Regions from separate parts of the Dorea sp. AGR2135 genome, predicted to be linked through region 1. Evidence: riboswitches for the same ligand, from Rfam matches in the RefSeq annotation. Region 1 holds a riboswitch; the other holds the start of a gene.
What was found. Region 1 has a riboswitch for cobalamin ahead of G593_RS0108345 (uroporphyrinogen decarboxylase family protein). Riboswitches for the same ligand answer to the same signal wherever they lie in the genome.

Region 1 (15,811 bases):
AGAACTTTAATAAGCAGATTATGTACACGATTTGTGTTGTTCTGATTATTCTTGTTGCGATTATTCAGTACTTTGGTGATTGGATTTATAAGAAATTAAAATAAAAACGGGGACGCCTGTTTTTATATAAAAACTAAAAAACAAACAGGAGAATTATTAAGGAGAAAAAGAAAAATGAAGAAAAAGTTAATTAGTGTATTACTTACATTAGCAGTAGCTGGAACAATGTTAGCTGGCTGTGGAAACTCAAAAGCAGATGACACAAAGAGTGAGGCTGACAGCAGCACAGAGAAAAAAGATATCACAATCGGAGTTCGTGCTGATATGGTAAATCAGTATGCTGCAGTAGAGGATAAACTGAAAGAACTTGGATACAATGTTCAGTCAAAAGTATTTGATGACAGTGTACAGCCAGATGTAGCATTAGCAGAAGGAAGCATTGACTGTAACTGGTATCAGCATGAGCCATACCTTAAGAGTTACAACGAAAAGAATGGAACCAATCTGGTTATGGTAGAGCCAAAGACATTTTATCCATTATTCGCAATGTATTCTGATAAATGGGATTCAGTAGATGAGCTTCCAGATGGAGCTACAATCGGACTTTGCAACGATGCAACAAACCAGGCAAGAGGACTGCATCTGTTAGAGTCTCAGGGACTGATCACATTAGATGATTCTGTAGAGAGTCCGACAATGTATGACGTAAAAGAGAATCCACATAACTTCAAATTCATCGAAGCTGAGATGTCTGTATTACCACAGTCTATCAAAGACGTTGATGCAATTTGCCTTGCAGCAGGACATATGGTAAATGCAGGACTTTCTGCAGATGGATATCTTTGCCAGTCTGATGACAATGACACATATGCTGTAGGATTTGCAGTTCGTGCAGAGGACAAAGATGCACAGTGGATCAAAGACATTGCAGAAGCTGTTCAGTGTGATGAACTTGCAGAGTACTTTAAGACAGAGAAACAGGGAACACAGATTCCTTGCTGGGAGTAAGAAGATAGTTCTATGGAATTAGCCGGAATGACGATGTACAAAACTCTTGTGATGACGATACTTGCGATTGTCGGGGGATTCTGTTATCAGCTATTGCTTTTTTCCTGATCTGGTGTATCTGCAAATGGGTCGTTCGAAAATTGGATAAAGATTATGCAGTTGTGGAATTAGTTGCATTGATGTATTCTAATTGTGGATTTATCGGAATACCGATGGCACAGGGGATTTTTGAGGCACAAGGAGTTTTTTATATGACTGCCTATGTAGATAACAGTACCATTTTCTATGTTGTTCTGTTAGAAGAAAGAGGTAAGAAAAGATGGAATTAGTAAAACTTGAGATGACGCCAAAAGAAAGGAAGATAGCTTACGCAAGAGGAGAAGAGGTGGACCGTATTCCGACGTCTTTAAGTGCAGGAGAGACAGCTCCTCCGTTATATGGGATTCCCATTCGTGATTATTATTTTTCAGCAGATGCCATGGTGGAAGTAGAAAGCCGTCTGGCAGAAGATTTTCAGGCAGATAATATGGGGATGGGACTGGGACTTCGGACGCTGGTAGAAGCACTCGGAACAAAGCTCGAGTATCCGGAGCACAGCGTTTCTTATATTGAAAAGCCGGCACTGGAAACCTTTGATGACCTGGACCATATGGAGCTTATTAATGTTGAAAAAGATGGAAGATTTCCTATCATAATAGAAGCATTTGAAAGACTTCAGGAAAAATATGGAAAAGAACGCGGAATTGGTAGTGGACTTGCAGGACCATTTACAACAGCTGCAAGTTTGATTGGAACTGAAACATTCTTAAAGGGTACGGTCAAACATAAAGAACAGGCCCACAAATTATTGCAGTATAGTACAGACTGTGTTGTAAAATGTTGTGAAGATCTTCATCGTAAACTAGGAATTGGGTTTACACTTTCTGAACCAATGGGCTCCAGAGATTTACTTAGTAAACGACAGTTTAAAGAATTTTTTGTCCCTTATATAAAACAGGCAGTAGAGCGTATGAACAAATTTCAGGGTTCAACTGGAATTCATATCTGTGGACATACCAGGGATCGCTGGGAAGAAGTTATTGGCACAGGAGTCAGTGGATTTTGGGTAGATAACTGTGAGAGTATTCAGGAATTGAAGGAATGCTATGGCGATAAGGTTGCAATCAGTGGAAATGTGCCACCTGTAGATGTATTGAAAAATGGAACATTTGAAGAAATTGACCAGGCAATTAAGAAATGTATTATTGAAGCTGGAGACAATCCGAGAGGATATAATCTCTGTCCTGGATGTACCACTCCGGTAGATACGACGAAGGAAAACATGATTGCATTTATGAATGCAGCTGCAAAGTATGGACGTGGTGCAAGAAAAGGTTATATGCCAAGAGGTATTACAGAGTTATAAGCAGTCGTGTTGAATATTATTTTGTACAGTAAGATAATGTTGTAGCCGGAAACACTCAACTATCATATATGTGATAATAAGTAGAAGAGGTACGAAAAGTATGAGAACGAGTGTGGCAGGTCCGATTTCAACAGCTATAGCAGTCAGGCCAGTTGAAAAGGTTCTTCGCCATACGAGAAAGAATCCGGAAATGTTCCGCCAATCGAAGTGATGAAAGATGGATCGATTGATGATGTCATTGAGGCATGTAAAGACTGCCTGAGAAAATGTGGAGATAATCCAAAAGGTTACATTTTGAATACAGGATGTCAGCTCCCGATTGGTACACCGAAAAGAAATGTAGAGGCATTTATCTATGCGGCAAGAAAATACGGTCGTGGTGCGCAGTTAGGAAAGCTTCCGAAAGGTATTCTGGAAGATTAAAATATGTAATTTGTGCAAATGAAGCGACAAAAATGATATTTTGAGGCAAAAAAGGGACACCGTGTTTCGCAGTTGGGGACGTAGTATTTTGAAAGTTTGCTACGTCCCCAACTAATCAAAAAATGCATAATTTTCCACATGAACTTGCAAAAAACTGGTTGATGAATCAGAATAAGGTATGATATAATTTTATATCAGAGAAAAGGCATTGTCTTATGACAGTGCTTTTTTGGGGTAAAATATAACGGGGAAATGAAATCAAGTAAAGAGAGGTTAAAATCATGAAACAAAAGAAAAAAATGTCTTTGGCAATGCAGATTTTTATCGCATTGGTTCTTGCAATTGTAGTAGGACTTCTGATGCAGAGTCATGCAGAATTTGCAGAGAGTTACATTAAGCCGTTTGGAACAATTTTTCTGAACCTTGTAAAGTTCATCGTAGTTCCAATCGTATTATTCTCCATTATGTGTGGGATTATCTCCATGCAGGATATTAAAAAAGTGGGAGCAATTGGTTTAAAGACCGTTGTATACTATATGTGTACAACCGCATTTGCAATCACATTTGGATTGATTGGAGGAAATCTGTTCAAAGGAATGTTCCCGGTCGTTGCAACAACAGACTTGACTTATGAAGCAACAGAGTCGGTATCATTTATGGATACAATTGTGAATATTTTCCCATCCAATTTTATTGCACCGATGTCTGAGTCCAATATGCTTCAGGTAATTGTGATGTCAGTATTGTTCGGATTTGCGATTATTCTGATTGGACCGGAGAAAAATCCACGTTTGATCCAGGGGTGTAATGATCTGAATGATATGTTTATGAAATGTATGGAGATGATCTTAAGATTATCTCCAATCGGAGTATTCTGTCTGTTGTGCCCGGTTATTGCAGTAAATGGTCCGATGATCATCGGTTCACTGGCAATGGTGCTCTTAGCAGCGTATGTCTGCTACATTATACATGCAGTTGTTGTATATTCATTAGCAGTAAAGACAATGGGCGGTATGAGTCCGATCGCATTCTTTAAAGGAATGCTTCCGGCAATGATGTTTGCATTTTCCAGTGCTTCTTCCGTAGGAACACTTCCAATCAATATGGAGTGTGTAGAGAACATGGGAGCATCAAAAGAAGTGACTTCATTTGTGCTTCCGCTTGGAGCAACAATTAACATGGATGGAACTGCAATTTATCAGGGAGTATGTGCAATCTTTATCGCGTCCTGTTATGGAATCAACCTGACACTTCCACAGATGCTGACGATTATTCTGACTGCAACACTGGCATCTATCGGAACAGCAGGTGTGCCGGGATCTGGAATGGTTATGCTGGCAATGGTACTTACATCTGTAGGACTTCCAGTAGATGGAATCGCTCTTGTAGCCGGAGTGGATCGTATCTTTGATATGGGACGTACAACAGTAAACATCACAGGTGATGCAAGCTGCTGCATGGTTGTCACAAATCTTGAGAAAAAGAAAGCATTAAGAAAAAAATAAGTATGTAGTTTCGCAAGTAGGAATGTAGAGCCATTCTTAATGATGTACACTTGGTTTTTATGAGTTTATTCTTTTTAGGAATTCCATGAAGACTGAGTGTATTTTATTTGGAAAAACGATAATTGGGTAGATATATCAATATTATTTATTTGAAATAAGCGTGCTTAATAATTATACTGGATGCAGAAGACTATATTAGTGATGGATTTGACATTTAAAAGGGAATCTGGTGAGAATCCAGGGCAGCCTATTCTACTGTAAGATGGACGAAGCTTCAACGGAGTCACTGGTATTTATATCTGCAACAGAACAGCAGTAATATAAGCCGGGAAGAGGAAAGCAGAGGATGAAATCAAGCCAGGAAACCTGCTATATAGGAATTGGGATTTTCGGTAGGGAAAAGAACAGACACTTCGTTTTATTTTCCCTGCCTTTTTTAGTGGAAAAATATTTTATACTGATCGTTCATGACAGTGATAGAAGTTATAGTGTATAAAATCCAGGGGGAATATTGAGAAACTTATTGTTTGCATGTATAATACGAGGAGGAGATTTATGCACGAATTAGACCAGATGACACCGAATCAAAGACTGAATGCTTTTATGACAGGACAATCGATGGATCGAATGCTTGCAATGCCGGTCATAGTATCTATGTCAGGCGATGTATGTGGGATGACTCATCGCGAGAAAAGAAGCTCACCGGAGAATGAGGCAAAGTGTCAGATTGAAGCGTACAAAAGATTTGGTAATGACCTTGCAGTCATTGAATACGGGCTTCACATGGTAGGAGTTGGGCTTGGGGGAACGACCAATGATCCGGAGTTTCAGACACCTGCAATCGCAACGTATCCGCTTGAAAGTTTGGATGATATTGACAAGCTGGATCCGGAATGTCTGAAAAAAGAAAATGATCCGCACCTAAGACATTGTCTGGAGGCATGCCACATTGTAAAAGAAGAAATTGGTGATGAAGTACCGGTCGGGGTTCTGATTACTGGGCCATATACAGCTGCCACAAGCTGTTATCCAGCAGAGAAGCTGTTCCGTGCCATGAGGAAATCACCAGAAAAGGTTCACAGACTTGTGCAGTTTACAACAGATTGTCTTATCGATATTTATAAAGAGTTCATTCAAGAAGGGGTATTGATCTTACAATGTGATCCACTCGCTTCTGGCACAATCTTGAGAAAGAGTCAGTATCAGGAGTTTGTGCTTCCGTATGCAAAAAAAGTAAATCAGGCAATTCATGATGCAGGAGGAATGGTCTGCTATCATATATGTGGGGATACGACCAAAACAATTGATGACATGGCAGATGCAGGAAGTGATATGATCAGTGTGGACAATGTCGTTGATTTGGAGCATGTAAAAAATACAGCAGGGCAGAAGATGCCGATTCTTGGAAATGTGGCACCGGTCGACTATTTTATTCAGGGAACAAAGGAAGAAATGGATGCAGCTGTAAAGAGGTGTTTGCAGAAAGCATGGGATTCACCGAATGGTTATATTCTTGCCTCTGGATGTGATCTTTCCGGTCAGGTAAAATTGGAGAATATTGAAGCGTTTATGAATGAAGCAAGAAAGTATGGGAAATGGCCATTAGATCCTAAGAACTTTGAGTAAAATGTGTCGGAAAGATAATCTGCCAAATTTGAATAAAAAGATATAAAATCAGAAAACTAATCTGATGGAGGTAGATAAAAAGGACATGGTTGTTCAGATCATATCTGGATTTCGAGGATCCGGAAAAACAACATTCTTAAATCAATGGATAGAACAGGTAAAGGGAAAGACTGCGGTAATTCAAAATGATTTTGGTGCACAGGCAGTTGACCGGGAAAATGCAGAAGGCAGCTTGATCTATGAAGAAATCGGTGAGGGCTGTATTTGCTGTGGGATGGCACTTGAGTTTGAAGAAAAGATGCGCCGGATTGCCATGGAAGATTGCCCGGACAGAATTTTTATAGAAGCATCTGGATTTGGAAAACTGTCTGATGTCGTGAAAGTATGTACGCAGCTAAAAGAGAAGGAACATCTTGAGATGGTGATTGGACCGAATGTTACAGTTGTAGACATTGGCATGGTGGAGGCATATGCCTCCGGACTGGGAGAATTTTATGTAGACCAGATTGAACATGCAGATGTGATTCTGGTCAATAATATTGATTCAGACGATGTGGAACCGGAGGAAATAGAAGAAGGCTGGAAAGCGCTGGAACGACTGAATACGAAAGCGTTGAAAAGTGAAGATGCACGGGAAGTATTAAAAAGTGTAATGGAATCCGGAAACGTAGATCAAAATCTTCAGATAGAAGGAGATACGCTTATAAAATATCTTGGAGCTGACGCATTTGTAGAAGTGCCGGATGGTATCCGGATCATCGCAGACAGTGCTTTTGAGTATTGCATGGAAGTGCAGGAAGTGCATTTGCCAGATTCAGTGGAACGAATCGGAAAGCATGCCTTTCAGGGGAGTGGAATCAAAAAGATACATTTACCGGAAAGCATAAAAACAATCGACATTTATGCTTTCAGCGGAACACCTCTGGAATATATGGAATTACCGGAGAATTTGCAGAAACTTGGGCACAGTGCATTCCGTTATTGCAGGATGTTAAAAAAAGCGAAGTTTCCAGAACATTTGGTGGAGATTCCACATGATACATTCAATGATTGTGGAAAACTGCGGGAAGTAATACTGCCGCATGATACAGAAGTGATTGGGGCTCATGCATTTTCCGGGTGCGCGGCTCTGGAACAGGTGGATTTACCGGAGAGTGTGAAGCGAATGGAAGAAGGTGCTTTTGTGACTTGTGTCAGTCTGGAGAAAGTACATTTGCCAAAAGGACTGGAAGTGGTAGAACGCAAGGTGTTTTACCGGTGTACGAATTTAAAAGAACTTCATTTCCCAAAACGGGTGACAGAGTTTGGCAAAGGCATTTTTTCACAATGTTCTGCATTAAAACGAGTGTATATAGAAGGAAACCCGGTGGATGAAGAAGTGTTTCAGGACTGGGATATGTGGACAACTTGCTATGACATGGAAGAAATCATTGCACCGAATATGAGGATTACGAGATTTGCAAAAGAATGGAGAATGTGGGCGGCAGCAGGACTTGCAGATTACCTGGTAGAACAGGGAGATGTAAGAAGTGAAATCCTTGATTCTTATGTGAAGGATCTGAAAGAAAACCGGAGTTCCTATGAAGTCCTTTTATTAGAAAATAAAAAGTTATTACAGTTTTTCATTCATTACAATTTATTGGCGGAACAGGCAGTGAACAGACTTCTGGATCAGTCACTGCAAAAATCTGACATGGAGATCCGTAGCATGCTGTTGAATTATCAGAATGAAATCCAAAATGAGGATAAGAAGGAGGAGACGGGCAGCCAGCTTGATCAGCTTCTGGCAGCGTTGTCATAATATTTATGAATATTAGGGAAGCAAAAGAGCAGATTGAACATGCGGTAAAATTGTATCTGGAAAAGGATGAAAAAGGCAGATATATAATTCCGACAGAAAAGCAGCGTCCGGTATTTTTGATGGGAGCGCCGGGAATCGGTAAAACTGCAATTATGGAGCAGGTTGCGCAGGAACTTGGAGTAGCACTTGTGTCTTACACGATGACACATCACACAAGGCAGAGTGCACTGGGACTTCCATACATTGTAGAAAAGGAGTATGGTGGAGAAAAATTTCAGGTATCTGAGTATACGATGAGTGAGATTATTGCAGCGGTTTATGAAGTGATGGAGGACACGGGGATACGTGAAGGAATCCTTTTTCTGGATGAGATTAATTGTGTATCTGAGACTTTGGCGCCGGCGATGCTTCAGTTCTTACAGTACAAGACATTTGGACAGCACAAAGTGCCTGAGGGCTGGATTATCGTAACAGCAGGGAATCCGCCAGAATACAATCATTCTGTGAGGGAATTCGATATTGCGTCCTGGGACCGCGTAAAGAGAATGGATGTAGAGCCTGATTATAGTGTCTGGAAAACATATGCTTATGAGCAGGGGATGCACCCGGCAATCCTGACTTATCTGGATCTGAAGAAAGATGCATTTTATTCCGTGGAAAATACAGTGGATGGAAAGCATTTTGTGACAGCAAGAGGCTGGGAAGATTTAAGTCAGATCATGTGTCTGAGTGAAAAGAAGAATCTGCCTGTGGATCTGAATCTGATCAGCCAGTACGTGCAGGACGAGCAGATTGCCCGTGACTTTACAATTTATTATGATTTGTTCAAAAAATATAAAAATGATTATCAGGTGGACCGTATCTTATTCGGCATTCCATCAGAGCAAGTAAGACAGAGGGCGATGAAAGCATCTTTTGATGAGAGGATTTCTTTCCTTGGTCTTTTGATGGATGGAATTACGGATACTGTTAAAGAGACAATGGAGATGCAAAATGCATTGTTTGTATTTGGGGATTGCCTGAAAAAGATAAAAGCAGATGTGGAAAAAGGCCGAGACCTTGTTTCTTGTATCGAACAACAAAAAGAATGTTTAATGGAACAAGAAAAACAGAAAAAACGTGCCGGTAATTTATCCCGTGCCCAGGTGTGGGAAGATGACCGTGTGCTTGTTTATCTGGAAGAATGCCGGGAAAAAGCAGGCATACGGACTCCGGATGAAAGAGATTTTGTAATTCTCAGAGATTATTTTGCCCAGTTGACAGAAAGCTTTCAAGAGCAGACAAGAAAAGCATCGGGGTGTCTGTCCAACTCATTTTACTTTTGCGAAGATGTGTTTGAAGAAGGACAGGAGATTCTTGTATTTGTGACAGAACTTACGGAAAATGAATATACGGCCAGATTTATCAGTCAGTATGGATGTCGGGAGTATTTTAAACATAATAAGAATTTGATGTTCTACGAGAGACAGAAAAATCTTATGGATCAGATTCAAAATCTGGGGCTTGATCAGGTGTAATATTTATGTGTGTGGAAATAATAAAAGTGGCTTCAGAAGTTCTGAACTTTAGCAGACAGAGAACGTTGGTCAATATGAGGTTTCTGGAACCGGCAATTCGGATGCTGACGGAGAGTCCCTCTAAATGTATGCGTAATCGTTCATATGGTATGGGAACAGATGGAAAAAATCTTTACTATAATCCAGAATACGTACTGAGAGCATATCAAAAAGAGAAAGGTTTCGTCAGCAGAATGTATTTGCATTTAGTTGTGCATGGAATATTCAGACATTTCTTTGTAAATCCACAGATCGAGCAAAGAAAATGGGATCTTGCATGCGATATGGCAACAGAATATATCATCGAAAGCTGGAAACTGGACTTTGCAGACATTAGTGCCGGGGCAGATGAAAAGCGGGAACTTGACCGCATCCGGAAAAATGTGGGACTTATGAATGCGGAAAAGATTTATGGATATCTGAAAAAGACGAAAGAGTCAGAAATAGACTGGCTGGAGAAAATTTTCCGTCGGGATGACCATAGCTTCTGGTATCCCGAAACAAAAAACAGGAATGATGTAATCCAGGTGAAATCAGGGCAGGTGAATCAGAACCGGGAGGTCATGTTCTCAAATCAAAAATTGGAAGAGCTGTGGAAGCAGGCTGCGAAAAAGATTCAGGTGGATCTTGAGACATTTATGAAAAGCCGGAGTGGTGAAACCGGTGATTTTTTGGTGAATTTAAAGCTTGCGAACAGAAAGAAGCAGGACTATAGTGCATTCTTAAGAAAGTTCAACAGGCTTGGGGAACGTATGAAGATCAATGATGAGGAATTTGATTATAATTTCTATACTTATGGAATGCAACTGTATGGAAATATGCCGCTGATCGAGCCGTTGGAGTACAAGGATGTCCGGGTAGTGAAAACATTTGTGACTGTGATTGATACTTCAGGGTCAGTGGAGGAAGAAAAACTTCGGAGATTTCTGGAAAAAACATACCAGATATTGAAAAGTGGGCAGAAAAGCGAAGACAGAGTGAATTTCCATCTGATCCAGTGTGATGCGTTGGTTCAGAAGGATGTGAAGATTACATCAGAGAAAGAACTGGAGCAGGTGATGGAAGACTTGACACTTTATGGCCGGGGAGGAACTGATTTCAGACCGGCATTTGAGTATATAGAAGAACTTCGAAAAAACGGAGAACTTACGAACTTGAATGGAATGCTGTATTTTACAGATGGAATGGGTGTTTATCCGAGAAAAAAACCAGAGTATCCAGTGGCATTTATATATGATAGTGAAGTTTTGGATAAGATTCCGGAAGTGCCGGCCTGGGCGATTCGTTATCTGATGGATGACATATAGAAAGGATAAATGTCTGTACGAATATATGGAAGTACTCAATTTGAAGATACGTGTAATTAATGTTAAAATGTATCAAGATAAAATACGTCAAGAGATGAGAATGTCAGGAAAAAACAGCTTGCGGGCTATGAGGTATTTTCTAACAAAATAAAAATTTAGATTATGGAGGATTCATAGTATGGCATCTAAAGAAGAATTATTAGCAAAATTATCAGAGTGTGTAGTAGAGATGGAAGATGAGGAAGTCGTAGACGTTGCGAAAGAATATATTGAGGACGGATATCCGGCGTTTGACGGAATTATGGAAGGTCTTGTAGATGGTATGAACAAGGCCAGTGAGCTTTACGATGCAGAAGAGTATTTTGTAACAGATGTACTTCTTTGCTCTGATGCGATGTATGCGGGACTGGATGTACTTCGTCCGCATCTGGAAAATACAGATGATCAGACAAAGAAAAAAGCAGTTATTGGTGTTGTGGAAGGAGATACTCATGACATCGGTAAAAACCTGGTAAAGATTATGATGGAGACAGCAGGATTCGAGATGTATGATCTTGGACGAGATGTTCCGCTTGACCAGTTTATTGAGAAGGCAAAGGAGGTAGATGCAGATCTGATCTGTATGTCCACACTGATGACGACAACTATGGGTGGAATGCAGACAGTTATAGAGAAATTAAAAGACCAGGGAATCCGTGATAAGTTCAAAGTTATGGTCGGAGGAAGCCCGATTTCCAAAAAATTTGCGGACGATATCGGAGCAGAGGGATATTCTGTGAATGCGGTTGAAGCTGTAAAAGTTGCGAAAGAGCTGACAGGAATTGCCTAGATAGAAAAGACAAAAGCTGTACTGGAAACGGTCTGAAAAGGTATAGGCCAGGCTAAATATAAAAGAATCCGAATAAGAATTCGAAAAAGGAGCTGGGGATTTATGGATGCAAAAGAACGAATTAGGAAAGCCATGCATCAGGAGCCGACAGACAGACCGCCATGTATCTGTCCCGGTGGAATGATGAATATGATAACGACAGATCTGATGGATGAGGCAAATGTAAGTTGGCCGGAGGCACATCTGAATGCCAGAATGATGGCAGATCTGGCAGAAGCTAATTATGAAAAAGGCTGCTTTGAAAATGTAGGTGTTCCATTCTGCATGACGATTGAGGCAGAAGCTATGGGGGCTCAGGTGACTATGGGCAGTAAGATTTATGAGCCGCATGTAACGGGATATGCGATCAATTCGGTCACAGAGTGGGAGACTATTACACCGATGAGTATGGAGGAAGGAAGAGCAAAGGTTGTGCTGGATGCAATCCGTATTCTGAAATCCAGAAACTTAGATGTACCGATTATCGGAAATATTACGGGACCGGTCAGCACAGCAAGTTCCGTTATGGAGCCGGTTATTTTTTATAAAGAGCTTCGCAAGAAAAAAGAAGAAGCACACCGTTACATGCAGTTTGTGACTGATGAGATCATAAAGTTTGCAAGAGCACAGATTGATGCCGGCGCAGATATCATTGCCATTTCCGATCCAAGTGGAACAGGAGAAATTTTGGGACCGAAGCTTTTTGAGGAGTATACGGTCAAATATAATAATATGATCTGGGATGCTCTTCAGAAAGAAACCATGGGAAAAATCATGCATATTTGCGGACAGATGAAAAATGTATATCCGCAGGCAGAACTGATACATTCTGACGTACTTAGTTTCGATTCCTGCGTATCTATGCGTGAGGCACGCGAACATTTAAAAAAGCACGCTCTGATGGGAAATGTCAGTACATGGACGCTGGAGTTTGGACAGCCTGAGAAGGTAGAGCAGCTTGCAGTAAAATGTTGGAGAGACGGTTCTAATATCATTTCTCCGGCATGCGGACTTGGAACGAAGTCACCACTGACCAATATTCAGGCAATCCGTCATGGAATTATGGAGGAAGCAGCTAATGTATAAATTACGTATCGTTCAGTCTGGCAAGGAATACGATTATGAACCGGGAGCAAGCCTTCTGGAAATCTTGCTGGCGCAGAACATATTTATTGATAATCCGTGTAATGGAAAAGGAGTATGTGGAAAGTGTAAAGTACGCATCGTATCAGGAGAAGCAGGGGAAGTATCTTCTACAGAATTACGTTTTTTAAAACCAGAAGAAGTAAAAAGTGGTGTGCGTCTTTCCTGTATGGTTCATCCACAGTGTGATCTGGAAGTAGAGCTGATGCAGAAAGAGCGCAAGCATGAAGTTCTATCAAAAGGATATGTGCCAAAATTCGAAAAAGACCTGGATATTGTCAAACAGATTGTGAATATACATAAGCCGCTTTTGACAGACCAGACACCATTTGAAGATCAGATTAAAGAACAACTTTCGGATGTGGAATTTCCATTTTCTGTATTGCGTGGATTCTGTTTCAAAGAAGGAAGTTACACGGCAGTTATCCATCGTGAAAAAGACGGCAAAAAAGTGCTGATGAATCTGGAAGAGGGGGATACTACAGATTCTATGTATGGAATCGCAATAGATATCGGAACAACAACCGTTGTTACAGCACTGATTGATATGCTGACCGGAAAAGAACTGGCGGATTCCTCTATGATCAATGCACAGAAGCATTTTGGGCTGGATGTCCTGACTCGTATTACTTATGAGATGGAGCATCCCAAGGAGGGGGTACAGGCACTTAAGGAAGCAATCGTTGCTTCCATCAATGAGATGATCGCAGATGTCTGTGGACAGACCGGAGTGAAGAAAGAACAGATTTACGAGGTCTCTGTAGGAGCGAACTGTACGATGATGCATATGCTTCTTGGTGTAGATGCACTGTCCATTGGAAAATCACCGTATGCACCAATGTTTGTAAAGGCAAAGGATATTGAAGCAGAGGAGATTGGTATTCATGCATCCAGAGGGGCAAGACTTTATTGTCTGCCGTCAGTATCATCTTATATCGGAGCAGATATTGTGGCAGGAGTTTATGTCTGTGAGCTTCATAAGGCAGATGAAAATGTTCTGTTTATTGATATCGGAACGAATGGAGAGATTGTATTTTCAGCTCATGGAAGATTACTTTCCTGTTCCTGTGCCGCAGGTCCGGCACTGGAAGGTATGAACATCAGCTCAGGTATGCGTGCGGCAGAGGGAGCTATTGAAGATGTTGAAATTAAGGAAGATGGCGTAAAGCTGAAAATTATCGGCAATGCCGATCCAATCGGTGTCTGTGGAAGCGGTATTCTGGCAGTGGTAAAAGAATTGGTAAGAACCGGACTTGTAAGAAAAGACGGCGCATTTATCAAGTTGAAGAATCTGGAAGAGACAGATTATCGTTACCCAATGATTGAGATGGATGGTATGAAACGTCAGTTTAAGATGACGGAAGACCTTAAGATCACTCAGGGAGATGTCCGACAGGTACAGCTTGCAAAAGGAGCCATTCTGTCTGGCTTCTATGCACTTCTTAAGAAGGCAGGAAAAGAGATGAGTGAGCTTGACAAGGTTATGATCGCAGGACAATTTGGAGCACATCTTCCGGCAGACAGCCTCATTGGAACAGGAATTCTTCCGGCAGAAGTGAAAGATAAACTTGTCTATGTCGGTAACTCTTCCAAGACCGGAGCTTATATGGCGCTCTTATCCGGTCAGGTGAAGCGAGAGATGGAAGAACTGGCTCATCATATGGATTATATGGAACTTGGTGCAACAGAAGGCTATGAGAGATTATTTGCCGATTGCCTTATGTTTCCGGAAGTTCACTAAAAATTGAAGAAACGAATGAGATAGGAAGTACCCGAATAAAGCGAGAAAATCCAATCTTGGTTATGCGAAGAGGTAATGTTAAAAATATGGGAGATATAAAAGATTTTAATTGTACATATGATAATTCAGCAGGAATTCGTTCAGAAGTGACAGAAGGACTGGGACTAACATTTCCGGATGCATACACACACTGTGATACAATGGTGACTCTTTCAAAAGTGTTGAAAGAGAAAGATAAAGCAGTTATATGTGAACTTCCATTTTGCCATACATTAGAGGCAGAGGCTATGGGAGGAATTATAAATCTTGGAAATGAGATTGCCGGTCCGAGAGCTGGAGGATATGTCTGTACAGATGTAGAAGAAATATTAAATCTGCCGGACATGGATTTCACGAAAAATCGGATTCAAGAGACTCTTCTTGCATGTAAAAAACTTCGTGAAGAAGGAGAACATGTTGTATTCGAAGTGGCAGGACCATTTACAATTCTCAATGTACTGATCGATGCAAGATATGTGTTCAAGGGAATGCGAAAAAAACCGGAAGTGATGGAAAAGGTCTTCTGGAAACTGGGAGGTCAGATTTTGAAATATATGGAACTGGTGAAAGAGTACGGGGGAGATTTGATCAGCTATGCAGATTCTTCTGGCGGAGTGAATATTCTGGGACCGAAGATGATGGAAGCTGTTACGGTGAATTTTACGTACCCATTCTTGAAGAAAGTAGAGCAGCTTGCCGATGATAAGACTATGATTTTGCTCTGCCCGAAAACGACACTCGCTCTTATTGGAACAGAAAAAGCGAAGTTTGTGGATTATCAGTTAGAAGAGCCAATCGGATATGCACAGGCCTGCATTCATATGATCGGAAAAGCACATTTTGCCGGACAGATGTGTATTAAGAATGTTGGCTATCAGCTGAATCAGGGGATTTTTAAAGAAGTAAAGTTATTGTAGTTAGTGGATTTTGTTTAACAGCATATTTATGAAATGTCAAAAGGACAGCCGATGTGAAAAAACACATGGCTGTCCTTTCTTGGTAAATTAGACGAATTTATAAAGCTACTTACGTCTGTATATCAGCTGGGAGATGACCCCCACCTTTATAGGGATGCCACTGAAAAAGTCCTTATTTTGCGCAAAGTAGCACAATATAAAGTATATTTATATGTTTTGCACTACTATATATTGTATGTAAAAACAGTTTTTCAATGGCGTCTTATAGGTGGTGAGAAACAAGCTGGTATCAGTGGTGGGAGTCAATCCCTCAGCTGATATAGCCTCCGGCAGGGCGCACATTGTCCGGTGGACAATGGTTTTGCGCCGACCGAAACGGAGTGTAGACTTGCAGAGGTGCGCAGTAGAAGTATGTCATGCAATTGCATGACGCGCACCTCGCAGCAAGAATGCCGAGGCATTCTTGAACTAA
Region 2 (15,811 bases), on a different contig from region 1:
CAGCATCAAAAGCAGAAGGAAATATATGGAAGCGCATTAATTTCCGCGGAATTATGATGACAAGCCTTCCGGCATTTATTGCCATGGCACTTTGCCTGGCGTGTAGCAAGATTCCAGGATGTGGAAGTCTGTCAGATGTATTTGATACACTTGTAAATTCAATTCCAATCGTTATTTGTGCAATTGCAGCTAAGCAGGTTTCCGGTCTTGATGAGGTGGGAGTTGTTGCAGGTATTGTAGCCGGCATTCTGGCAGTGGATGGAGGAATACTGGGAGGACTGATCATCGGAATCCTGGCAGGTGTGCTTGCTTACTATATCAGTGTGTTCTGTTTCCGTCACAATGTGCCGGGTACGACAGTTAATATTGCTTCGGGAGGTCTTGGTGGACTGGCAGCTGGATTGGTGGGAAAATTCCTTATTGCACCTGTAGCATTATGGATTGGAAATGGGATCTGTTCTCTGATCAACATGTGTATTGATTACAATGCCCTCCTTGCAGGGGCGGTAGCAGGACTTCTGATCTGGCCGGCAATTATTGGAGGTGTTTACCATGCGGCAATTCTTCCGATTGTCCTATTGGAAATGGAAGAAATGGGATTTAGTTTCCTTGGAGCTATTGATATGACAGGACTTGTCATGGTATCAGCAGGAATCACACTTGCTAACATTATTCTGCCGAAGCAGAAAGGTGAGGCGGCTGTAGCACTTCCAGGCTGCATTATCAATATCTGTTTTGGAACATTTGTGGAGGCGTCTTATCCATTCATGTTCTCAAACAAGATTGTCTTTGCCGGAGCGCTGGCAAGTGCAACTGTAGGTGGAGCAATCGTAGGACTGTTCAATGTAAAAGGAACCGCTTATGTGCCGGCAGTGCTTGCTCCGTTTATGGCAAATGAAGGAAAAGGCCCGGCATTTGCAGTGGCTATGATTGCTGCAATGGGATGTGCATTTGCAATCACGATGGTGGCAAATGTGCTGGAGAGAAAAAAGAGTGGAAAAATTCCAGTGAAAAAAGTTTGAAAAAGTTGAAAAAACTTGTTGACAACCATGGGGACCTACGATATAATAGATTTTGCTGTGAGGGACACAAGAGAAACGGAACACAGTAATGTGCGCGTAGCTCAGCTGGATAGAGCGTCTGGCTACGGACCAGAAGGTCGGGAGTTCGAATCTTCTCGCGCACGTTGAATTTAAGGCATATCCGAAAGGATATGCCTTTTTTTTCTATGATAAGAAATTGCCTTTTTCTAAGATAAAAGTAGACAAAACATATTTGATAACTGTATAATAAACATAATATTTTCAACTAATAAATTTCTTTATTGGGATAAAAAGGAGAATGATTTATACATAGAAGAAATTTATTGAGCATGAAGAATGAGTGAGGTAGGGTATGAAAAAAATATTTAGCAGTCTTCCAGTGAAATTATTGATTGGCATTGTTATTGGAATTATCTTTGGACAGGTTTTCCCTAAAAGTGTAATGAGTGTTGTTGTTCCATTGAAGAATATTCTGGGACAGGTCATTAACTTTGTAGTACCGTTAATTGTCATCGGATTTATTGCACCATCTATTACAAAGCTTGGAAATAATGCGTCACGTATGCTTGGCGTTGCACTTATGGTTGCATATACGTCGTCCGTACTGGCAGCACTTCTTTCTATGGGAGCTGGATATGCAATTATTCCGAATCTTCCGGTTGTGTCAGAGATTGAAGGCTTAAAAGAATTGCCGGAAGATGTTTTTGGTCTGACTATTCCGCAGATTATGAATGTCATGAGTGCTCTTGCATTTTCCATTTTAATCGGACTTGCGGCAATCTGGACAAAAGCAAAGACGATCATTACTATTTTAGATGAGTTCCAAAATATTGTACTTGCAATTGTGTCAAAGATTATTATTCCAATTCTTCCAGTGTTTATTGCATTTACATTCACTTGTTTATCATATGATGGAACTATTACAAAGCAGCTTCCGGTATTTGTCAGTGCGGTCGTAATCGTTATGATCGGACATTATATCTGGCTGACAGTGCTGTATGTTGTAGCAGGAGTCTATTCTGGAAAGAATCCAATGGAAGTCGTAAAGCATTATGGACCGGCTTATATTACAGCAGTTGGAACGATGTCTTCTGCCGCAACACTTGCAGTTGCGCTTCGGTGTGCGAGAAAATCCAAAGTTTTAAGAGAAGATATGGTGGATTTTGGGGTGCCGTTGTTTGCAAATATCCATCTGTGCGGATCCGTATTGACGGAAGTGTTTTTCTGTATGATCGTGTCCAAGGTATTATATGGTACATTACCAGATATTCAGACATTGGTACTGTTCTGCGTCCTGCTTGCGATTTTCGCCATTGGAGCCCCTGGAGTTCCGGGAGGAACGGTAATGGCATCATTGGGACTCATTACAGGCGTTCTTGGATTTGGTGATGATGGTACAGCATTGATGCTTGCAATCTTCGCACTTCAGGATAGCTTCGGAACAGCCTGCAATGTAACAGGAGACGGAGCACTGACATTATTCCTGACCGGTTATGCCGAAAAACATGGAATAGAAAAGCAGAACATATCTGTGGAATTATAGATTGTCGAGACATTCTTGAATTTTAGAAAATGAAAATATATCATTGGTGTGAGAATAAGAAAATGGAGAGTGGAACAAAACCCCTCTCCATTTCGATATGCAAAGAAACTAAAAACTAATTCAAATATGTAACAAGATCGTCCTGCCTTTTAGCAGCCTCGCGCTCTTCATCAGGATATCCCATTCCTACCATTCCGACAACCTGCATGTCTTTGTCAATTCCAAGACCTTCCAGGTAATCAGCAACTTCTTCTTTGTCTCCACAGTATTTTAACTGGTTGATCCAGCATGCACCAAGTCCAAGTGAGTGTGCTGCAAGAAGCATATTTTCAATCGCGCATGAGCAGTCGCTGACTCCGTTGACAGCTTCTTTCTCACATGCAACAAGTACAATTGCCTTTGCTCCGTATAATGTGTAAGCAGGGTTCTCCATTCCCTTTGCTACAACATCCTGAAGGCGCTTGATAGAATCTGCATTCTGCATTACATAGAATCGGTATGTCTGTAAGTTCTTGCCGCTTGGAGCGTAAGTTCCTGCTTTGACAATCTCATCTACGAGATCCTTTGGAACGTCCTGCTCTTTGAATTTACGAATAGATCTTCGAGTATAAATGTTATTTAATACTTCGTTCATGATTACCTCTCCTTTTAAAATAATTAACCTTTTTATCTAAAGTACAGTATAATATTAAAAATACGAAAAATCATTGTCTATTTTAGATAAAAATACGAAAAATAATTTGTAAATATGGACAAAATGGGTAGATATGTACATTGTTAAGAAATGAACAAAATGTTATACTAATAATATTAAGGATTGAAGAAGTGCATAGCACAAAAATCCGTGGGTAGCGAAAAAATGAATCATGCATCAGTCCGCAAAGGCGCGAGGGAGGAAGAGAAAATGTCAGATTTGAAATTTACTTGTACTGGTTGTCGCAATGGCTGTGTGATCACAGTCTGTTATAATGAGGAGGGGTATCCAGATGTGAAAGGCAATGGCTGTATGCGCGGCGTATTGTATGCAAATGACAAAGTAAGAGCAATGGACGAGAAAGAGACGGACAAGTAAGATGTTAAAATCATATGTTGCATTTGACATAGAGACGACTGGACTTAGCCCGGAGCACAATGAGATTATTGAGATTGGTGCATTGAAAGTACGGGAAGGAAAAGTTGTTGACCGTTTTAGTCGTTTTATCGAACCGGAGGCCGGGATACCTCCGATGATTACGCAACTGACCGGAATTACAAATGATATGGTAGAAGGAGCAGGGAACTGCGGCGAAGTATTGCCGGAGTTCCTTGAATTCTGCGAACAGGATACGCTGATCGGACATAATGTGCAGTTCGACTTCAGCTTTGTGAAGACAAAAGCAAAAGAACTTGGTTACACCTATGATCATATGGGAATTGATACACTTAAGATTGCCAAAGTTGTTCACGCAGACCTTCCATCCAGAAAGCTTGGCGCACTCTGCGAATACTATCATATCGAAAATGCGGCGGCGCACCGGGCATATCATGATGCTCTGGCAACCGCAAAACTGTATCAGTCTATGGCGCATTTTTATGAGGAAAAGGAACCGAAGGTTTTTAAACCACAGCCCTTGGCATATAAAGTGAAGAAAAAAGAACCGATAACCGCAAAACAGATCGAATTTCTCACAAGGCTTATGCAACAGAAGAATATTTCTATGGAAATGGACATACATACACTGACAAAGAGTGAGGCTTCCAGAGAAATCGACCGGATTTTATCCCGACCGTAATGGAAGTGAGAAACCAATATGGAATACAGTCTGACAGGCTGATGTATTGACAGTAATTATCAGATGTGTTAGATTGTAAAAGTAATAGCTAAAGATACAAAAGAATAAAAAATGTGTGAGGTGTCAGTCAGAGAAAGATATTATAAAAAGTTATTTATCTGGCTGGTGAAAAGGGAAACAGGTGTGAATCCTGTACGAACTCGTCACCGTATTTTGCGAGCTTTGAATCCTACATGCCACTGGGAGACCGGGAAGGCTGATTTTAGAGCGCTTGAGCAATAAGCCGGGATACCTGCCTTTCACAGTACAGGAACATATTTGTTCAGGCCACGAGGAACTGGCAGTACGAAATACATAGAAAGGCTATTTGACGGAAGGAAGATCATTTCGTCAATAGTTTGTTTTGCGTACTCTCTGTTCATTTTTTAATGGCAGGGATTTTTTATTATATGAATTTTTATGTAATAAAAAACCTCCGGAAAAATTATTTTGTATCTTAGAAAAAAATGGAGGATGGAAAGATGAAGAAAAAATTGGTAGTCGTATTACTTACTGCAGCTATGAGTATGTCTCTGCTTGCAGGATGTGGAGGAAATTCAGGAAGTTCTGACGCAAAGAGTGATGCAAAGACAGAGGATACGAAGGAGGACAGCGATCAGGTGGCAGCAGACAAGGTGGCAAAACTGATTGATGATATCTATGTTCAGGAGAGAACTGACAAGACAGATGAACAGTGCAAAGAAGCTAAGGAAGCCTGGGACGCATTAACAGATGCCCAAAAAGAATTAGTAGAAGGTGAAAACGCAGATCCTGATTACTTCGGAAGAGATACAGGTGACGCTTCGAAAGATGATCCGTTAAATCAGGACGAGATTGGTGAGAATGAACTTCTCGTTGTAAGTTTCGGTACATCATTCAATGACAGCCGCGCAAAAGACATCGGTGGAATTGAGAAAGCACTTCAGGCTGCTAATCCAGACTGGTCAGTAAGAAGAGCATTTACAGCTCAGATCATCATCAATCACGTACAGGCCCGTGATGATGAGAAGATTGACAACATGGAGCAGGCACTGGAGCGTGCAGTAGACAATGGAGTTAAAAACCTTGTTGTTCAGCCGACACATCTGATGCATGGTGCAGAGTATGATGAGTTATCAGAGACAGTGGAAAAATATAAAGATAAATTTGAATCTGTAAAGATTGCTGAGCCGCTTCTCGGCGAAGTTGGAGCAGATACAACAGTTATCAATGCAGACAAAGAAGCAGTTGCAAAAGCAATCACAGACGAAGCAGTTAAGACAGCAAACTATGACAGCATTGATGCAGCAGCCAAAGATGGAACCGCATTTGTATTCATGGGACATGGAACTTCACACGTTGCAAATGTAAGTTATGATCAGATGCAGACACAGATGGAGCAGCTTGGATATAAGAATGTATTTATCGGAACTGTAGAAGGTGAGCCGGAAGATACAGAGTGTCAGGCAGTCATCGAGAAAATCAAAGAGGCCGGATATAAGAAAGTAATCCTTCGTCCACTGATGGTTGTTGCAGGAGATCATGCGAACAATGATATGGCAGGAGACGATGATGATTCATGGAAGAGCCAGTTTGAAGCGTCAAAAGCATTTGACAGTGTAGAATCACAGATTGCAGGTCTTGGAGAGATTGATGCAATTCAGCAGATTTATGTAGCACATACAAAAGCTGCAATTGAAGCTAAATAGTTGACAGGTCAGATTTTCAGAGTACAATTATAAAGAAAAATAATTAGAAAAGAGAGAATGGACATGTTAAAAAAGAAATTATTAGTTTTATTACTTTCCGCCAGTATGGCAATGACAATGCTTGCCGGATGCGGAAGTAATACGGATAAGAAAGATGACACAAAAACAGAAGCTTCCAAAGATGATGCGTCAGAAGCAAAGACTGACAGCAAAGATGCGAAGGAGCCTGAGCTGGAAGATGGAACTTATAAGGTAGATTTTAATACAGACAGCGGTATGTTCCACGAGAATCCGGACTATAATGACGGAAAAGCAACGCTGACTGTTAAAGATGGTAAGATGACAGTACATATTACATTGAATTCTAAAAATATCGTACAGTTATTCTTAGGCTCAGCAGAAGATGCACAGAAAGACGGGGCAGATCTGATCGATCCGTCAGAGACAACAGAGATTACTTATTCTGATGGTTCCGCGCCAAAGGAAGCATATTCCTTTGACGTACCGGTACCGACACTGGACGATGAATTTGATCTGGCATTGATTGGAACAAAGGGTAAATGGTATGACCATAAAGTCAGTGTGTCCAATCCGGAAGCAGTGCAGTAAAAAAGATGTCGTATAATTTTTAAATAATTAAGAGCAGATGTGTTAAAGCATTTGCTCTTTCTTTGTATTTATAAAGATTTTTGATTTGACTTTTCTGTATAAACTGATAAAATGAGAGAAGTTATCAATTAAATCAAAGGAGAAATGTATGAGAAAGAGAATTGTTGCAGTGATACTTGCACTTGCCATGTCTGTTTCTATGATGGCATGTGGTGCAAAAAGTGACAGTAAACAGGAAAATACTGCTACAACAAAAGAAGTAGACAGTATGGGTTTTGATGAACTGAAGAAAGAGGCGAAAGGAAGTACAGTGACTTTCTATGGCTGGGGTGGAGATGATAAGCTGAATGACTGGCTGGATAATTCATTTGCACCGATTATGAAGGAAAAATATGATATTACTATGGAACGTGTTCCGATGGATATTGATCAGATTTTAAGTCAGCTTTCCGGTGAACTGGGAGACAAGAATGCCAGTGAAGACAACGGTGATATCGACATAATCTGGATTAATGGAGAGAATTTCCAGTCTGCAAAAGAAAAAGATATGTTATATGGTCCATTTACAGACAAACTTCCGAATTTCAATGACTATGTAGATGGTGATTCTGAAGATGTAAAATTAGACTTTGCTTATCCGACTGATGGATATGAGGCTCCATATGGAAAAGCTCAGGTAGTTATGGTTGCGGATACGGCGGTAACACCAGATCTTCCGACGAGTGCAGAAGAACTGAAAGCATTCGTGCAGAAATATCCAGGAAAAGTAACATATCCGGCTCTTCCAGACTTTACAGGAAGTGCATTTGTCAGAAATATTATCTATGAAATCTGTGGATATGAGCAGTTCCTGACTATGGAAGCTGACAAAGAAACAGTAAAAGAGGCAATTGAACCGGCTATGGAATATTTACGAGAACTGAATCCTTACTTATGGAATCAGGGAAAGACATTCCCGGACTCTTCCACAACATTGGACAACATGTTTGCAGATGGTGAAGTGGTTCTTTACATGACATACGGTGCATATGACACAGCAGTAAATATTGCAGATGGAAAATACACAGAGACAACTCAGTCCTTCCAGTTCGATAAAGGAACAATTGGAAATACAAACTTTATGGCAATCGCCAAGAATTCAGCAAACAAAGCTGGAGCAATGGTCGCTATCAATGAGATGCTTTCGCCGGAGGTTCAGGCAGACCGTTATGATCAGTTAAAAGTAATCCCGGTATTAGATAATACAAAACTTTCTGATGACCAGAAGGCAGAATTTGATAAAGTAGATCTTGGAAAAGGAACCATTCCTCCGGACGAGCTTCTTTCCAAACGTCTTCCGGAGATGCCGGCACAGCTTGTTCCGATTATTGAAGAGATCTGGAATGAGGAAGTTGTAGGAAAATAATTTTATGAAGAAAAAAGTGGTACCATATTTATTACTGGTTCCTCAGATTGTACTGATCATTATATTTCTGATCGGGTTAATAACTGGAATCACCCAGAGTTTCGGGGTGATTCCAGCTTTTGGATTAAGGGAACCTACGTTGAAATATTACAAAGAAATATTGATGAAGCCAGAGCTCTTTCAATCTGTGAGCTACAGCTTAAAAATTGCATTTTTATCAGCCGCAATTGCAACTGCAGGTGGTGTGATTCTTGCCGGATTGTGTGTGTCTGTCAGACAAACGTCTGGACTTATGATGCGGATCATACAGATGCCGATTATAGTTCCCCATGTTGTTGTGGCTATATTTGCAGTTAACATCTGTTCTCAGAATGGAATTCTTGCAAGAATTGGTTATGCGCTTGGACTGATTAGTGATCAGCAGCAATTTCCTCTGATTATATATGATGCACATGGATTTGGAATTATTCTGGCTTATGTGTGGAAGGAACTTCCATTTATTGTATATTTTGTTATTGCATTAATGGCAAATATCAATGGAAAACTGGGGGAGGCTGCCAGGAATCTCGGGGCAGGGAAAATCTGTACATTTGTGAAAGTAACGCTGCCGCTTTGCAAAGAGACAATTATCAGTGGCTTTCTGATAATTTTTGTGTTTGCCCTTGGAGCTTATGAACTCCCGTTTCTTTTGGGAGCGACTACGCCGAAAGCACTGCCGATTCTGGCATACCAGCAGTATATTCATCCGAATCTTGAAAACCGTCCGTATGCTATGGCGTTAAATGGAGTTATCATATGCATTTCCATGGTAAGTGCGGTGCTGTATTTTGTAATGTTAAAGAAAAATGTAAGTTATCTGGCAGGTAAGAATCATGAAGAAAAAAAGAAAATCAATACTTAGTTATATTATTATTTTAATCGTGGTGTTTCTGATCTTATTTCCGGTTGCAACGATGATACTTTGGGTATTTACAGAACGCTGGGCATGGCCGGATCTGTTTCCACAGGTGTTTTCTATGCGTGCGCTGGATCAAATTTCGGCGAGAGGGACAGAATTAAGTGCGGTGTTTGCTTCCAGTGCAGAAATTTCGGTTGTTGTAGCATCATTTTCGGTAGTCGTTGCGCTGATGACGGCTCGTGCGGTTGTACTCTATGACTTTCCGGGAAAACAGTTGATTTATTTTTTGACAATCCTGCCTTTTATGATTCCGGTTACAGTGCTTGCCATGGGACTTCAGGTATTATTCATAAAACTGGGGCTTAACAATACAGTGACAGGTGTGATACTGATTCATCTGATCGCGTCACTTCCATATGCAGTCCGGCTGTTAATAGACGGAACGCAGGCTGTCGGTAACCGGTTGGAGGAACAGGCGAGAGTATTGGGAGCTTCTGCGTGGAAAGCATTTTTTCATACTACACTTCCGATGCTTGTTCCTGTCATGCTGTCTTCTTTCTGTATGGCCTATATCGTGTCTTTTAGCCAGTATTTTATGACGTTGTTGATCGGCGGTGGAAAAGTGAAGACATTCACCGTTGTTATGGTTCCATATCTTCAAAGTGGAAATCGTAACATTGCATGCGTGTACAGTGTGATATTTTTAGGGGTGACATTGATATTATTTTCATTATTCGAAGGTCTTGCAAAGCATTGGACAAAGGAAAACAGTGGAGGGTTCTATGAGTCTTAAGGTAGAAAAATTAAAAGTTACAATTCAAAAAAAAGAGATTCTGCATGGTATAAATCTTGAAGTAAAGCAGGGAGAATTTGTTTCGCTGTTAGGACCGTCAGGTTGTGGAAAAACAACATTGCTGAAAAGCATTGCCGGACTTGTGGAAGTGCAGGAAGGCGAGGTGTGGATACAGGGGGAAAAGGCGACAAATATTCTACCAGAAAAGCGAGGCACAATTATCGTATTTCAGGATCTGCGTTTATTTCCCAATATGACTGTAGAAAAGAACATTGCATTTCCAATGGAGATTGCTGGTGTGAAAAAAGACGAACGAAAGAAAAAGGTAGCAGAATTGCTGGCAGCAGTGCAGCTTTCTGGGTTTGAAAAGAGAAGAATAAGGGAAATGTCCGGAGGCCAGATGCAGAGAGTAGCGCTTGCAAGAGCTTTGGCAGCGAAACCCAAAATCTTACTTCTTGATGAACCGTTCTCGGGGCTTGATGAAAAACTCCGCCTGGAAATGGGCGAACTCGTACGAAAACTACACGAAACCTGGAAAATAACGACCATTCTTGTTACTCATGACAAGCGGGAAGCATTGCAGATGTCTGATCGAATCGCGCTTATGGACAGTGGAAGGTTCATCCAATATGATACGCCAAAAGAAATGTTCTATCATCCGACATCGCGTATGGTGGCAGAGTATTTTGGAAAAGTCAACGTTATGAAAAAAGAACATGATGGAAGAATGATAGAAGGAATTCTCAGACTATTTTCAGTACAAATAGCTAAAGTAGAAGGTAAAGAAAACAAGAATGATATTTCCATACATGCAAAGGTGGAAGAAATAACATTTGCAGGGGAACTGGCAGAGGTTAGTTTGATTTTGGAAGAGCCGTATTTTGGCAGACTTGAATTGTTAAGCCAGGTAATGAGCAGTAAAATCAGCGAACTGAATTTGTCGGGTGGAATGATCGTTGCGATAAAGATAAATGAAAAAGATATTGTATGGTTTGAAAGCGGGGAAGTCTGATGAAAAAAATCGTGTATGACTGTGATTTAACACTAGGTGTTCCTGGTTGTGATGTGGATGATGGTCTGGCACTTATGTATCTTCTGGGATGTCCGGAAGCAGAATTGCTTGGTGTAACAGCTACTTATGGTAATAATAAAATTGATGTTGTGTGGGAGACAATGAACCGTATGCTTTCGGAGTTGGGGCAGACAGAACTGCCGGCACGAAAAGGAGGGGCGGCTCGCGGTGAGTTTCAAAGTGATGCGGCTGACTTTCTGGTGGATATGGCAAACCAGTATGCAGGAGAGTTGTCGATTCTTGCAACAGGTTCCCTGACAAATCTGGGCGGGGCGTATACATTAGATCCACATTTCTTTGAAAAAGTGAAAGAGATCGTATTGATGGGCGGGATTACAGAACCTCTTGTCTTTGAAAAAAAGATTATGGATGAGTTGAATTTTTCCTGTGATCCAGAAGCCACAGCAGCGGTACTGACAAAAGGGAAAAATGTGTCCATAATTACTGGAAATAACTGTCTGAAAGTTTTATTTACGAAAGAAGAATATAAAAAGCGCCTTTTGGGAACAGAAAACCCGGCAGCAATCTATATCCGGGAAAAGACAGATTACTGGTTTGGGTACAATGAAGAGGATTATGGAATTGGCGGATTTTACAACTGGGATGTAACAGCAGCAGTTTATCTGATGCACAAAGAGCTGTTTGCGCATAGGAAAAATAAATTCAAAATTACCGAAGAAGACTTACAAACAGGGAATCTGCGAATGCAGACACCGGGCAATTGTACCTTGAATCTTCCGGAGATCAAAGAAGAAAAAAGTTTTAAAGATGAGATTTATAGATCTTGGATGCATGCAGGGGAACGATGTTTTCCTATCACGGAGATATATAAATAAAATGAATAAGTGAATGAAAAACATTGATAATAACAATTGGACGAAAAGAGTACAAAAAGGTATTATTAGTATAGCTGATTTATAAATTCGAATTGTTAATATTTATTAATTTTACATATTGAAAATCTGTTGGTAAAATGAACAGACATTATATATTTCAGAGGGGAATTTTAAAGATATGAAAGAGAAAAAGAACTGGCTGGGGAAAGTTGTATTATTAATCGCAGTGATTGCAGCAGTCGCTGTGTATTTTTTAGTCCCAGGTGTCAATAAAATGATGAACAAGGTATTTGCCATGTTTGCAAGCGGAGACTTTACGGTTGTACGTGATTTTGTGGCATCTTATGGAGCATATGCGGCTGTAATCTCATTTTTACTGATGATCTTTCAGTCCATTGCAGCACCGCTTCCGGCATTTTTGCTCACATTCGCAAATGCGAATCTGTTTGGATGGTGGCAGGGAGCAATCCTTTCCTGGACAAGTGCTATGGCAGGAGCGGCTGTATGTTTCTACATTGCAAGAATTCTGGGACGTGATGTGGCAGAGAAACTTACAAGCAAGAGCGGACTGGCTCAGATTGATACATTTTTTGAACGATATGGAAAGAATACAATTCTGATCTGCCGTCTGCTTCCATTTATTTCGTTCGATATTGTAAGTTATGCGGCAGGACTGACATCTATGTCATTTATGTCATTCTTTATTGCAACAGGAATCGGACAGCTTCCGGCAACAATTGTGTACTCTTACGTTGGCGGCATGTTGACCGGCGGTGCAAAGTTATTTGTGACCGCGCTTATGATTTTGTTTGCCCTCTCAGCACTGATCTTTATGCTGAGAAAAATATATATGGACCGGCAGTCCAAAAAAGAAAAAGGGAGGATATGAAATGGATACTTACTACAATCCGGAAGATCTGGCGAAGTTTGGAACCATTGGGGAAAAAGCACCGGAGTTAGCAGAGAAGTTCTTCAGCTACTATAATGCAGTGTTTGAAGAAGGTGCACTGACAGCAAGAGAGAAATCTCTCATCGCACTTGCTGTGGCACACACGGTACAGTGCCCATACTGTATTGATGCTTATACCAATGACTGTCTGAATAAGGGAGTGACAGAAGAGCAGATGACAGAGGCTGTCCATGTGGCAGCAGCAATCCGTGGCGGTGCAAGTCTGGTTCACGGTGTACAGATGAAAAACATCGTAAAGAAATTAGAGTTCTAAAAATTAAAATAAAACATTTGAGGAGATGAAAAACATGAAAAAAAGAGTCGTAACATTATTATTAGTAGCAGCAATGACAGGATCTATGGTTGTAGGATGCGGATCAAACTCCAGTTCTGACACAAAATCTGAGACAAAGACAGAGTCTGCAGATACAAAAACAGAGGAGAAAAAAGAGTTGGCAGACGATGAGTATCAGTATGTATCTGCTGAGGATACAGCGAAAGCTGACGGAGTTCACGTACTCGATGTAAGAGAGTGGGATAACTATGTGACTGGAAGAGTTAAGAATTCTGAGTGGTGCCCAATCTTCCCATTAGAGGATGATTCCTTAGTTGACGCTATGACAGATTACGCGAAAAAGAACCTGAACGATGGAAAAGATATCTACATCATCTGTAACAGTGGTAAGCGTGGAGCTGAAAAAGCAACAGGTGTATTAAGAGATGCAGGAATCGAGTCAACATCTATCTACACAGTAGAGGGTGGGGCAAAAGCACTTGCTGACGTAAGCGGAGCTCTTACAACAGACCGTACAGAAGAGAACATCGACTGGCAGTATGTATCTGGAAAAGATGCAGTTGCAGCAGTAGATGACAAAGATGTTCAGATTCTGGATGTTCGTGATGATGATACATACAAAGCAGGACACTTAAAAGGATCTTTCCAGTGCGGATTAAAAGAGATTGAAAGTGCAGATGCTCAGACAGCTATGTACAAACTGGCAACAGAGAAGATGGATTCTTCCAAGAAAGTATATCTTCTTTGCTACAGCGGAAACAAGTGTGCTAAGACAGGAATCTCTATACTGAAAGACGCTGGCTTTGATTTAGATAACCTTTACATCATTGAGAATGGTGCAAAAGACGGAGATGTATCTGCTGCATTCGTGACAGAGTAAATTGTGATTGATAGAATACCCCAATGGATGTTGTGGAACGAAAAATGTTCCGATTTGGACATACATAAAAGAACTGGAAGATGATGTCAAGACAGATTCCATAACAGCTATAAGGAGGAATGTACAATGAAAAAAAGAGTATTAGCGGTACTTTTAAGTGCAGCAATGGTTGCATCTCTTGCAGTTGGATGCGGATCAAGCTCAAAATCAGATGAAAAGTCTGAGACTAAGACAGAAACAGCAAAAGACACAAAAGAAGAGACAAAAGATGTTGAGGCTGTAAAGCAGAGAACTGTATATGTAACACCAGAGTGGTTAAAGAGTGCTATGGATGGTAACCAGAAAGGTTATGAGAATGTAGTAGTTGCAGAGGTTGCTTACAGTGATAATGCAAAGGATTGTGAGTCATATCAGAAAGGTCACATTCCAGGAGCAATTTATGTCGGTGATGTTGAAGTAGAGGATGCTACAGGATCTGAGGAAGGTGCATACAATCTTCTTTCAGCAGATGAGATTGAGAAGAATCTTCTTTCTCACGGAATCACAAAAGATACAAAGGTTGTTCTTTACGGTGGAGATATTTCCGGAACAGCGCGTGTAGCCTATGCTTATATCTGGGCTGGTGTTGAGGATGTCAAGATTGTAAATGGTGGAATCGATGCATGGGAGAAAGCCGGATACGAGACAGAAACAAAGGCAAATGAAGGAACAGAAGCAAAAGATTTCGGAACAACTGTACCAGCTCATCCAGAGTACTGGACATCTATCGAAGAAGCAAAAGATAAACTTGCCAATGATGACAACTTCAAATTAGTAAGTATCAGAAGTGAAGAAGAGTGGCTTGGAAAGACAAGTGGATATAACTATATGGACAAAGCTGGTGAGCCGGATGGAGCTGTATGGGGAAAAGGTGCCAAGACTGCAGCAGATGTTGCAGACTTCACGAACGATGACGGAACTGTAAAAGATCTGGACGGACTGAAAGAAGTTTGGAAAGACTGTGACTTTACATTAGATAATCACCTTGCATTCTATTGTGGAACAGGCTGGAGAGCAACGGTACCATTCCTTGTGCTTTATGAGAATGGATACGATAACATTTCTGTATACGATGGTGGATGGTATGAGTGGTTAATGCACGATGACTATCCGGTACAGGTTGGTGATCCTGCAAGTGCTGACTGCCAGCATACAACAGTTGGAGAGCTTCCGACAGGAAAAGCTGCAAAATAATCCGGTACTGAACTTGGAGTAAAGTATCAGATTAATGAAAAGTAATAAAAAATATGAGCGCTGTCACTGGGTTCCGGTGACAGCGTTTAGCAGTATTATGGAGGAAATATGAAAAAAATAAGTTACATTTTTTTTGATTTACTGACCATTGCTTTTTTGATTGGAGCTTATGCAATCCAGTACTTTACAAAGAAGAAGTTAGGCATGCTCCGTTGGGTGAATTATCACAATATGCAGTTTCAGAAAAATGCGGTTTATGGTATAGTAAAGTATATTACAGTAGTTGTGGCAATTGTGCTGATTGTGCTGATTATTGCCGGATATAAAAAGAAAAAAGAGATGCTGGGAAAGATTGATCTGGTTATGATCATGGTGATGTCAGTACTGGGAATTGTCTATCTTGGGATAACAATATTTAAGTCCATCGAAACACTTGCGGCATATTACTTTTTAATGCCGCTTTTTGGGGCGGCTACATTGATGCAGATTGTGAGAAATGGTATTGCAGTGGGGATAACGAAGAATGAAAAATAAAAAAGTGTGGATATTTATCGGAATTATTGTTGTGATTCTGGTACTCAATCACATTTTCGGGTGGTCTGCCTACCTGGGAAATACAGAGAATTTGAAATTTTTGGAAAATATGGTACAGGATGATCTTCTTCTGGCGGTGTTGATCTACACAGTGCTTACGATTGTAAGTTGTGTCGTTCTGGCACTCCCGGGAGTGACATTTGCAATTATTGCGGGGCTGGT

Region 2: it holds a riboswitch for cobalamin, as region 1 does, so the genes downstream of both, G593_RS0103565 (sirohydrochlorin cobaltochelatase) here and G593_RS0108345 (uroporphyrinogen decarboxylase family protein) in region 1, are expected to answer to the same signal.

Annotation. Positions count from the first base shown of each region.
Region 1 is NZ_ATVU01000010.1:87,696-103,506, reverse strand. Features, by position in the region: gene G593_RS0108385 (methionine ABC transporter permease) at 1-104, shown strand, start outside; gene G593_RS0108380 (MetQ/NlpA family ABC transporter substrate-binding protein) at 175-1,008, shown strand; gene G593_RS20795 (hypothetical protein) at 1,149-1,337, shown strand; gene G593_RS0108365 (uroporphyrinogen decarboxylase family protein) at 1,328-2,413, shown strand; partial or broken gene G593_RS0108355 (uroporphyrinogen decarboxylase family protein) at 2,612-2,836, shown strand; gene G593_RS0108350 (dicarboxylate/amino acid:cation symporter) at 3,118-4,341, shown strand; cobalamin riboswitch at 4,520-4,729, shown strand; gene G593_RS0108345 (uroporphyrinogen decarboxylase family protein) at 4,897-5,967, shown strand; gene G593_RS0108340 (leucine-rich repeat protein) at 6,032-7,768, shown strand; gene G593_RS0108335 (ATP-binding protein) at 7,774-9,285, shown strand; gene G593_RS0108330 (vWA domain-containing protein) at 9,312-10,631, shown strand; gene G593_RS0108325 (corrinoid protein) at 10,810-11,460, shown strand; gene G593_RS0108320 (methylcobamide--CoM methyltransferase) at 11,563-12,585, shown strand; gene G593_RS0108315 (ASKHA domain-containing protein) at 12,578-14,383, shown strand; gene G593_RS0108310 (methylcobamide--CoM methyltransferase) at 14,470-15,339, shown strand.
Region 2 is NZ_ATVU01000003.1:177,804-193,614, reverse strand. Features, by position in the region: gene G593_RS0103595 (PTS sugar transporter) at 1-1,022, shown strand, start outside; tRNA gene G593_RS0103590 (tRNA-Arg) at 1,113-1,186, shown strand; gene G593_RS0103585 (dicarboxylate/amino acid:cation symporter) at 1,396-2,586, shown strand; gene G593_RS0103580 (nitroreductase family protein) at 2,702-3,220, opposite strand; gene G593_RS20020 (hypothetical protein) at 3,491-3,658, shown strand; gene G593_RS0103570 (3'-5' exonuclease) at 3,660-4,358, shown strand; cobalamin riboswitch at 4,460-4,672, shown strand; gene G593_RS0103565 (sirohydrochlorin cobaltochelatase) at 4,880-6,085, shown strand; gene G593_RS0103560 (hypothetical protein) at 6,149-6,694, shown strand; gene G593_RS0103555 (ABC transporter substrate-binding protein) at 6,843-8,099, shown strand; gene G593_RS0103550 (ABC transporter permease) at 8,104-9,000, shown strand; gene G593_RS0103545 (ABC transporter permease) at 8,972-9,790, shown strand; gene G593_RS0103540 (ABC transporter ATP-binding protein) at 9,780-10,802, shown strand; gene G593_RS0103535 (nucleoside hydrolase) at 10,802-11,698, shown strand; gene G593_RS0103530 (TVP38/TMEM64 family protein) at 11,877-12,587, shown strand; gene G593_RS0103525 (arsenosugar biosynthesis-associated peroxidase-like protein) at 12,589-12,921, shown strand; gene G593_RS0103520 (rhodanese-like domain-containing protein) at 12,956-13,822, shown strand; gene G593_RS0103515 (sulfurtransferase) at 13,949-15,055, shown strand; gene G593_RS0103510 (hypothetical protein) at 15,164-15,589, shown strand; gene G593_RS0103505 (TVP38/TMEM64 family protein) at 15,579-15,811, shown strand, end outside.